DNA from 2 places in the Duganella vulcania genome. Region 1 is predicted to be linked to the other one. Evidence: predicted binding sites of a transcription regulator. Region 1 holds the regulator's gene; the other holds the start of a gene.
The links. Region 1 encodes NrdR, which represses ribonucleotide reductase genes. Its sites were predicted from a motif close to CACNANATNTNGTG; they were not measured.
Positions count from the first base shown of each region.

Region 2: a site for NrdR is predicted at 2,792-2,805, ahead of GTP90_RS29320 (ribonucleoside triphosphate reductase). Genes of this name have one in related genera too.

Region 1 is NZ_WWCX01000009.1:13,201-17,959, reverse strand. It holds gene GTP90_RS08565 (SDR family NAD(P)-dependent oxidoreductase) at 1-279, opposite strand, end outside; ZMP/ZTP riboswitch at 432-557, shown strand; gene glyA (serine hydroxymethyltransferase) at 656-1,903, shown strand; gene nrdR (transcriptional regulator NrdR) at 1,960-2,430, shown strand; gene pilV (type IV pilus modification protein PilV) at 2,560-3,114, shown strand; gene GTP90_RS08545 (PilW family protein) at 3,111-4,061, shown strand; gene GTP90_RS08540 (pilus assembly PilX family protein) at 4,064-4,561, shown strand.
Region 2 is NZ_WWCX01000094.1:14,978-19,736, forward strand. It holds gene GTP90_RS29305 (SulP family inorganic anion transporter) at 1-1,120, shown strand, start outside; gene GTP90_RS29310 (endonuclease/exonuclease/phosphatase family protein) at 1,148-1,975, opposite strand; gene GTP90_RS29315 (hypothetical protein) at 2,122-2,643, opposite strand; gene GTP90_RS29320 (ribonucleoside triphosphate reductase) at 2,850-4,759, shown strand, end outside.

The sequences.
Region 1 (4,759 bases):
TTCGTGCGCTGGCGTGACGCCCAGCGCCAGGCCGGCATTGTTGATCAGCACGTCGATCTGCGCCCACTCGGCGGGCAGGCTGTCCAGCGCGCCCTTGATCGAGGCCTTGTCGGTCACGTCCAGCACGATGGGGCGGGCGGCGGCGCCCAGCTCGGCGGCCAGCGCCTGCAGGCGGTCGGCGCGGCGGCCGCTGATCAGCACTTTATGGCCGTTCTGGACGAAGGTGCGGGCCATGGCGGCGCCGAAGCCGGCGGTGGCGCCCGTGATGAAGACGATCATGTTCTATCCTTATGCGAGAGTGGAAACGATGGTCAAGTGTAGCCGAAATGGCAGTATGGCCAGCTGTCGCTATCAAAATCGGCACAAGATTGCCTTTTAGGCAATCATTTCCTTGCTCAAATCTGGCGCATAAATTACAATCAGGCTTCCATTACGTCTCACGTAACTGGCGAAAAGCTCCGGTCATCACCATTTTGGTGCGTGGCGGCCGGTCGGCGAAAGGTGGGCATCCACCGGGAAACGTGAGATTTCAACAGCCGTTCGCCTGGGCAGCCATCGATGGAAATGCACGAAGAGGCTGCCTGTCCGCTATCGGCTTCCCTCATTCGATCCAACCTGCCAGTAACAAGTTACTCAATTCGATTGGAGTTTTTTCATGTTCGCAAAAGATCACACCCTCGCCAGCGTTGACCCGGAATTGTTCGGCGCCATCCAGAAAGAAAACACCCGTCAGCACGATCACATCGAACTGATCGCTTCGGAAAACTACACCTCGCCAGCCGTCATGGAAGCGCAGGGTTCCCAGCTGACCAATAAATACGCCGAAGGCTACCCAGGCAAGCGCTACTACGGTGGTTGCGAATACGTCGACGTTGTCGAGCAACTGGCGATCGACCGCGTCAAGCAGCTGTTCGGCGCGGAAGCGGCCAACGTGCAGCCTAACTCGGGCTCGCAGGCCAACCAGGGCGTGTTCTTCGCCGTGCTGAAACCAGGCGACACCATCATGGGCATGTCGCTGGCCGAAGGCGGCCACCTGACCCACGGCATGCCGCTGAACATGTCCGGCAAATGGTTCAACGTCGTTTCCTACGGCCTGACCCCGGAAGAGGACATCGACTACGTCGCGATGGAAGCGCTGGCCAAGGAACACAAGCCTAAGCTGATCATCGCCGGCGCCTCGGCGTTCTCGAAAAAGATCGACTTCGAGCGCTTCGCCGCTGTCGCCAAGGCGGTTGGCGCCTACTTCATGGTCGACATGGCGCACTACGCCGGCCTGATCGCCGCCGGCCTGTATCCCAACCCTGTGCCGCACGCCGACTTCGTCACCTCGACCACGCACAAATCGCTGCGCGGCCCGCGCGGCGGCATCATCCTGATGAAGGCAGAGCACGAGAAGATCATCAACTCGGCCATCTTCCCAGGCATCCAGGGCGGCCCGCTGATGCACGTGATCGCCGGCAAGGCCGTCGCGTTCAAGGAAGCGCTGACGCCTGAGTTCAAGGCTTACCAGCAACAGGTCGTCATCAACGCCGACGTGCTGGCCAAGACCCTGATCAAGCGCGGCCTGCGCATCGTTTCCGGCGGCACCGAGTCGCACGTGATGCTGGTGGACCTGCGTCCGAAGAACCTGACCGGCAAGGAAGCGGAAGCGATCCTGGGCGCGGCCCACATGACCTGCAACAAGAACGGCATCCCTAACGATCCACAGAAGCCATTCGTGACTTCGGGTATTCGTCTGGGTTCGCCTGCCTTCACCACCCGCGGGTTCAAGGAAGCGGAAGCGGAACAAGTCGGCAACCTGATCGCCGACGTGCTGGACAACCCGCACGACGCAGCGACCATCGACCGCGTGAAAGCGGCCGTCAAGGTTCTGGCTGACAAGTTCCCTGTCTACGCCAAGTAATCTGTAGCACCGCGACGCCGGCCTGTGCCGGTGTCGCGTCATCGAATAGCGCCAATATGAAATGTCCGTTTTGCCAGCATGAAGAAACCCAGGTTCTCGATACGCGTGTATCCGAGGAGGGGGACGCCATACGCCGGCGCCGGCGCTGCGGAAAATGCGATAAACGATTTACCACGTATGAGCGCATCGAGCTGGTGATGCCGTATGTGGTCAAGAAGAACGGCAGCCGTACCGAGTATTCGTCGGCCAAGCTGCGCGGCAGCCTGACGCTGGCCTTGCGCAAGCGCCCCGTGGCGGCGCCCGCCGTCGATGCGGCGATATTGTCGATCGAGGAAAAGCTGCTGACCAGCGGACAGCGCGAGGTCGATACCGGCTACATCGGCGAGCTGGTGATGCAGGAGCTGAAGCGCCTCGACAAGATCGCGTATATCCGTTTTGCATCGGTCTACAAAAACTTCGAAGACCTGGCCGAGTTCCAGGACGCCATTGCCGAAGTCGGGCAGGAACGCAAGCCGCGCAAGGCTTAGTTTCCCGCGCGAGTTTCCCGCACGTCATCCGCCGGCCCATGGCTGGCGCACCTTTGATACGCCTCATACTCTCAGCAGCAGTCGCTGCTAACTTCTAGCACTGTCCTCGTCGACTTGCGGAGGTGTGCGATGCGCACGCGCGCTTATATGCCGGGCTTTACGCTGCTGGAAATCCTCATCGCCGTGCTGTTGCTGGCGTTTGGCATTGTCGGCGGCGTGGCGATGCAGTTGTCCGCGCTGCGCGCGCGGCATCAGGCGGCGCTGTTGTCGCAGGCGGGCTACGTGGCGGCTGGCCTGGCTGAACGCATGCGCGCCAACGCCGCACAGATGCATCTGGCCGATGGCGCCAATCCCTACCTGTTGCTTGATTACGATGCGCTGGCGGAACCTCATCCGCCGGCGCCGTCGGCGCTGTGCTACGGCGGCGCGTGCGATAGCGCGCAGATGGCGATGTTTGATCTGTATGAAGCAAAAATGCAGGTGAGCCAGTATCTGCCGGCGGGGCGGCTGCGCGTGTGTCGCGATGGTGGCGGCAAGGCGGCCTGGGCTTGCGGCGGCGGGGTGGGTGCGCCGGTGGTGGTCAAGGTCGGATGGCGCGAAAAGAATCCTGACGGCGCGCCGCGCAAGGATGCGGGCGGCGATTTCGCACCGGCGCTGGCGCTGGTCGTTGGGGCGACGCGATGAATGCGCGTCTTGCTCCCGGCTGGACTATCGTCGAGTTCGCCATCGCGGTGACGCTGGGCTTGATCGTGACTTTGCTGGCCAGCGGCCTGCTGCTGTCGGCCGGCAGCAGTTACCGCAATCACGACGATTACGTCGGGCTGAACGATGGCGGCCGCCATGCGCTCGACATCCTGGCGCGCTCGATACGGCAGGGCGCCTATGTCAACTGGGACGGCAAGGCCGCGCCGGTAGAACTGGATGATGCGGCGCCGGCGTCCGTTGCCGGGCTGGATGCGCGCAGCATCAGCCGGGGCAGCGCGGATATCTCGGGACGGTTGCCGCCGGTGGCGCACGGCAGCGATGTGCTGGCCTTGCGGCTCTCCGGTTCTGGAGTGGGCAGCAATGGCGACGGTTCCAATCTCAATTGCGCGGGCTTCGGCGTGGCCGCGTCCGACGCGCCCGATGCGCGCGGCTGGAGCATCTTCTACGTTGCCGACGATGGTGCCGGCGAGACCGAATTGCGCTGCAAGTACCGGGGCGCTGCCGGTTGGGGCGCGGACGCCATCGTGCGCGGCGTCGATTCTTTTCAGGTGCTGTACGGGCTCGATACCGATGTGCCGGCTGACGGTGTGCCCAATACCTATCTCAACGCCAGCGGCATCGATGCGATGGATGCTGCGTTGGTGCTGACTGGCGCAACGGCTGACGAACGCGTGCGCGACTTCCACCGCAAGACGTTCTGGAAGCGCGTGTGTAGCGTCCGGGTGGCTTTGCTGCTGCACGGCGAGATCAACACGCGCGCCGATACGGGAGCGGCGCAATACGACCTGTTCGGCCCCGCGTATTCCGATGCGCACACTGATGACGAGGGTGTGCGCATTGTGGAGGCGAGCCTGCCGGCGTCGCAGCGTGCGCGGGCGCGCAGGGTGGTCGGCATGACGGTGGCGTTGCGTAACCGGAGCGGCTAGTCATGGTACGGCGAGGGCAGCGGGGCGTTGCCGTGTTGATGTGCCTGATGATGCTGATCCTGGTGATGTTGCTGGGGGTGTCGGCGGCGCAAATGAGCTTGCAGGGCGAGAAGGCGTCGCGCGGCGAGCGTGATCGGGAAGTGGCGTTGCAAGCGGCGGAGGATGCCTTGGCAGATGCGGAGCGCGATATTCAATCCGGCACGGCGGCGGTCAGCGCCTGCGACGTGGCGCCCGCGTGGCAGCGGGTGGATCTATCCGGGGCGGAGGACGGTGGCGCCTGCACGGTGGGTTTTGGCGAACACACGGGAGCGGAGATGCTGACGGCGGAGGGCATGCTGCCGTTCAGGAAGCCGCGTTATCTGGTCGAGCGCATGGCGTGCCATCAGCCGGGCGAGGATGCGTCGGCTGTCAGCTATTGCTACCGTGTGACGGTGATCGGCTTCGGGGCGCGGCCGGGAACGGAAGTGGTCTTGCAAACCGTGTACAGCAAGCCGGAGTGAGGAGGGGATATGCAAATAGCGATGCCTGGGCGTGGACGCATGTGGTCATGGGTCTTGATCGCCTTGCTGTTGATGCTGCTGCCGACGCTGGCCTCTGGCGTGCGCGCCGCACCTCCGCTGATCAATATCGGCAGCGAGCCCCTGACTGTTGCCTGTCGCGCCGCCACCCCCGCTGCGGGGGCACGGATGGCTGGCACG
Region 2 (4,759 bases), on a different contig from region 1:
GGCGCAGTTCGGCCATTTCAAGATGGATGGCGCCTGGATGGCGCAGCGGCAGTTGTTGGTCATGGCCGGACTGATCGGGCTGACCATGGCGATCATCTACCTGCTGCCGAAACTGACGACGGCGATCCCGTCGGCCCTGGCCGCCATCCTGGTGGTGGCCGCGCTGGTCGCGGGCCTGGGTATCGAAACCAAGACCGTGGGGGACATGGGATCGATCGCCGGAGGATGGCCGCACTTCCATATTCCGGCCGTGCCGCTGACGCTGGAAACGCTCACCATCATCCTGCCGTATTCACTGATCCTGGCCGCCATCGGCCTGATGGAATCACTGCTGACGCTGAACCTGATCGACGCCATGACCGGCACCCGTGGCCAGCCCAACCGTGAATCGATGGCCCAGGGCGCCGCCAACTTCGTCGCCGGCTTCTTCGCCACGATGGGAGGCTGCGCGATGATCGGCCAGAGCATGATCAACATTAACAACGGCGCGCGCATGCGGCTGTCCGGGATCGTGGCGGCGGTCTTCCTGCTGGCCTTCATCCTGTTCCTGTCGCACTGGATCGAGATGATACCGGTGGCGGCCCTGGTCGGGCTGATGTTCGTGGTGTGCGAAAAGACGTTTGAATGGGGCAGCCTTCAAACGCTGCGCAAGATTCCGCGCCAGGACGCGGTGATCGTGGTCGGCGTCACGATCATCACGGTATTGACCGACCTGGCCGTCGCGGTCTTGTGCGGCGTGGTGTTTGCCGCGCTGGTGTTCGCCTGGCAGCACGCCAAGCAGATTTCGGCGCGGGTGCGCACCGATGATCTGGGCTGGCGGGTCTACGAACTGAAGGGCAGCCTGTTCTTCGCCTCCACCGCCAATTTCGCCGAACTCTTCACGCCCGATGGCGACCCGCAGCATGTCGTCATCGAGTTCCGGGATGCGCGCGTGGTCGATCACTCCGCGATCGAGGCCATCGACGCCGTCGCGGCGCGCTACCAGCAGGCCGGCAAGACCCTGCACCTGCGCCACCTCAGCCCGGACTGCCTGGAACTTCTCGGCAGGGCCAAGCAAATGGTCGAAGTAAACCAGTTCGAGGATCCGCACTACCACATCGCCGACAACAAGCTCGGCTAAGCGGCCAAGCGAAGCACGCCAGCCAGCTCAACGCAAGCGCAGGCGCGTCACGACCGGGAAGTGGTCGGATGGGTAGCGCGCGTCGACCGAGTCGGTCAGGACGGCGTAGCGCAGCACCTGCCACTGCGGGCTGAGGAAGATGTAATCGATGCGCTCGCGCGCCGGCCTGGTGACGTCGAAGTCGTTGAACGTCGCCACCGGTCCATACGGGGGCGTCTGGCTGATGCCCCTTGCATCGCGCAGCGCGGCGCCGATGGTGGCGTAGGCTTCGCTGTCCGGGGTGCTGTTGAAGTCGCCCATCACGATCAATGGCAATGCCCCCGCCAGCGCGCGGCCGCGTTGCAGCAGCAACTGCGCCGACTCGCGGCGCGCCACAACGCCTTCATGATCGAAATGCGCGTTCAGGACGACGAACACCTGGCCGGTGGGTTTGTCGCGCAGGCGCGCCCAGGTCGCGATGCGCTTGCAGCAGCGCGCATCCCAGCCCAGCGACGGCTTCTCGGGCGTGGCGCTGAGCCAGAAGTCGCCGTGGTCTTCCAGCGCGAAGCGCGCGCTCCGGTAGAAGATGGCCGAGTGTTCGCCGGCGTCCCGGCCATCGTCGCGGCCGGCGCCGACGCGCGCAAAATCGCCCAGCGCGTCCAGATCCTTCAATTGATTGGCCAGGCCCTCCTGCGTGCCCCAGAGATCGAACTCGTGGTAGCGCACCAGCGCGCGCACCGCGTCACGGCGGGCCGGCCAGACGTTCTTGCCATCGTCGGGATTGTCGTAGCGGAGATTGTAGGTGGCCACATTCAGGTCGACCTGGGCAAAGGCCATCGGAGCGAGCAAGAGCAAGAGCAAGGCAAAGCGACGCATGGAACTCCCTTCGAAAAGTGAAGCCGCATTCTAGCACCGGCGCAAAGCAACACTTGGGGTCAAGTCTGACATTCGGACACGAGCTCTGCTGTAAGCGACACTACAGCAGAGCTCGTGTCCGAATGTCAGACTTGACCCCATTCTGTTTAGTTGCCTGCCCAGACACCTGAGTCGTACATCAGCCGCATGGAGTAATTGAGCTGAAGGGTTTGATTGCCGCCGCATTTTATTTCAGTCTGTTTGCCAGACGGCGCTACCACGTGGATTGACGAATCCCCTCTAAGCGCGTCAAACAGCGTATAGCCGTAACCGTTGTTTGTGAACTCGACCGATGCGTCGCCGCTTCCGTAGGAGTTGTAGACAAACACTCCCAGCGGCGATCTCTTCTCAGCCGGGTACGTCAACGCGAGCTTGCCGTGGTCGAAAGCCCGGTACTGCATGTACCCGGTCGTGCGAGTCACCTCATGCGACGAACACAGCGAATATACCCGCTTGCCTGTCTCGCAGGTCCACAACGTGATCTCGTCCTTGGCACAGAGCGGGCTTTGCTGATATTCGTCCTTGTACTGCGCCCAGGTGGCGGTTGTGATCGATGATACCGGCGCGTGATCTTGTGCAAGCACCGGCACCGATATCACAGCCAGCAAAGCTAGCGCATTCTTCATCATTTCTAATTCCCGAACTATTCCGTCGTTTAGATCAAGTATGGTCGATGCGACCCTGTCGTTTGTCGCCACACGATACAAGCTCATCAATACTGCCACAAGGGCAATCCAGATCATGGAATTTGAAAATCACGCTGACTTTGATTGACGACACCATATCTAGTGCCTAACCTATCGAAACCAACTAGATATGGGATCAAGGAGAAAGCATGCAAGGATTGTTTCATACGCAGATCACCAAACGCGACGGCAGCGAGCAGGCTTTCGCGCTGGAGAAGATCGAAGCCGCGCTGCTCAAGGCCGGCCGCGCCAGCGGCGAGTTCGACGCCCGCGAGGCCGCCCAGCTGACCGAGTGCACGCTGCTGCACCTGTCGTCGCTAAGTCCCGAGGATGCGCTGACGGTCGAGCTGGCACAGGACACCGTCGAGCGCGTGCTGTACGACGCCGGCTACCGCAAAACCCTGCGCGCGTATGTGGTCTACCGCGAGCAGCACGCCAAGCTGCGCCAGGACCGCCACTCGCTGGTCGACGTCGCCGCCTCCATCAACGAATACCTGGACCGCCAGGACTGGCGCGTCAACGCCAACGCCAACCAGGGCTATTCGCTGGGCGGCCTGATCCTCAACGTCTCGGGCAAGGTGATCGCCAATTACTGGCTCAACCACGTCTATCCGCCCGAAGTGGGCCGCGCCCACCGCGAAGCGGACATCCACATCCACGACCTCGACATGCTGGCCGGCTACTGCGCCGGCTGGTCGCTGCGCACGCTGCTCAACGAGGGCCTGAACGGCGTGCCCGGCAAGGTCGAATCGAGCCCGCCGCGCCACATGTCCAGCGCCATCGGCCAGATCGTCAACTTCCTCGGCACGCTGCAGAACGAATGGGCCGGCGCGCAGGCGTTCAGCTCGTTCGACACCTACATGGCGCCGTTCATCCGCAAGGATAGCCTGAGCTATCCCGAGGTCAAGCAGTACATGCAGGAGCTGATCTACAACCTCAACGTGCCGTCGCGCTGGGGCACCCAGACGCCGTTCACCAACCTGACCTTCGACTGGGTCTGCCCGGAAGACCTGCGCGAGCAGATCCCCCACATCGCCGGCGTGGAAATGCCGTTCGCCTACGGCGACCTGCAAGCCGAGATGGACATGATCAACCAGGCCTACATCGAGATCATGATGGCGGGCGACGCCAAGGGCCGCGCCTTCACCTTCCCGATCCCGACCTACAACATCACCGAAGACTTCGTGTGGGACAGCCCGAACGCCGAGCGCCTGTTCGAGATGACGGCGCGCTACGGCCTGCCCTACTTCCAGAACTTCATCAACTCCGAGCTCAAGCCGAACATGATACGGTCGATGTGCTGCCGCCTGCAGCTGGACCTGCGCGAGTTGCTCAAGCGCGGCAACGGCCTGTTCGGTTCGGCCGAGCAGACCGGCTCGCTGGGCGTGGTGACGATCAACTGCGCGCGCCTGGGCTACCTGCACCGCGGCGACGAAGCCGGCCTGCTGGCCGCGCTGGACCGCCTGCTGGAGCTGGGCCGCGACAGCCTGGAGATCAAGCGCAAGGTGATCCAGCGCCACATGGACAACGGTCTGTTCCCGTACACCAAGCGCTACCTGGGCACGCTGCGCAACCACTTCTCCACGCTGGGCGTGAACGGCATCAACGAGATGGTGCGCAACTTCGACCCGAGCGGCGAGCACGACATCACCACCGAATGGGGCCGCGCGCTGGCGCTGCGCCTGCTGGACCACGTGCGCGCGCGGATGGTCGAGTTCCAGGCCGAGACCGGCCACATGTACAACCTGGAAGCCACGCCGGCCGAGGGCACGACCTACCGCTTCGCCAAGGAAGACCGCAAGCGCTACCCGGCCATCCGCCAGGCGGGCACGGCGGAGATGCCCTACTACACCAACTCGTCGCAGCTGCCGGTCGGCTACACCGACGATCCGTTCGAGGCGCTGGAGCAGCAGGATGCGCTGCAGCGCAAGTACACCGGCGGCACCGTGCTGCACCTGTACATGACCGAGGCGCTGTCGAGCGCGGACGCCTGCCGCCAGCTGGTGCGCCGTTCGCTGAGCCGCTTCGGCCTGCCGTACATCACCATCACGCCGACGTT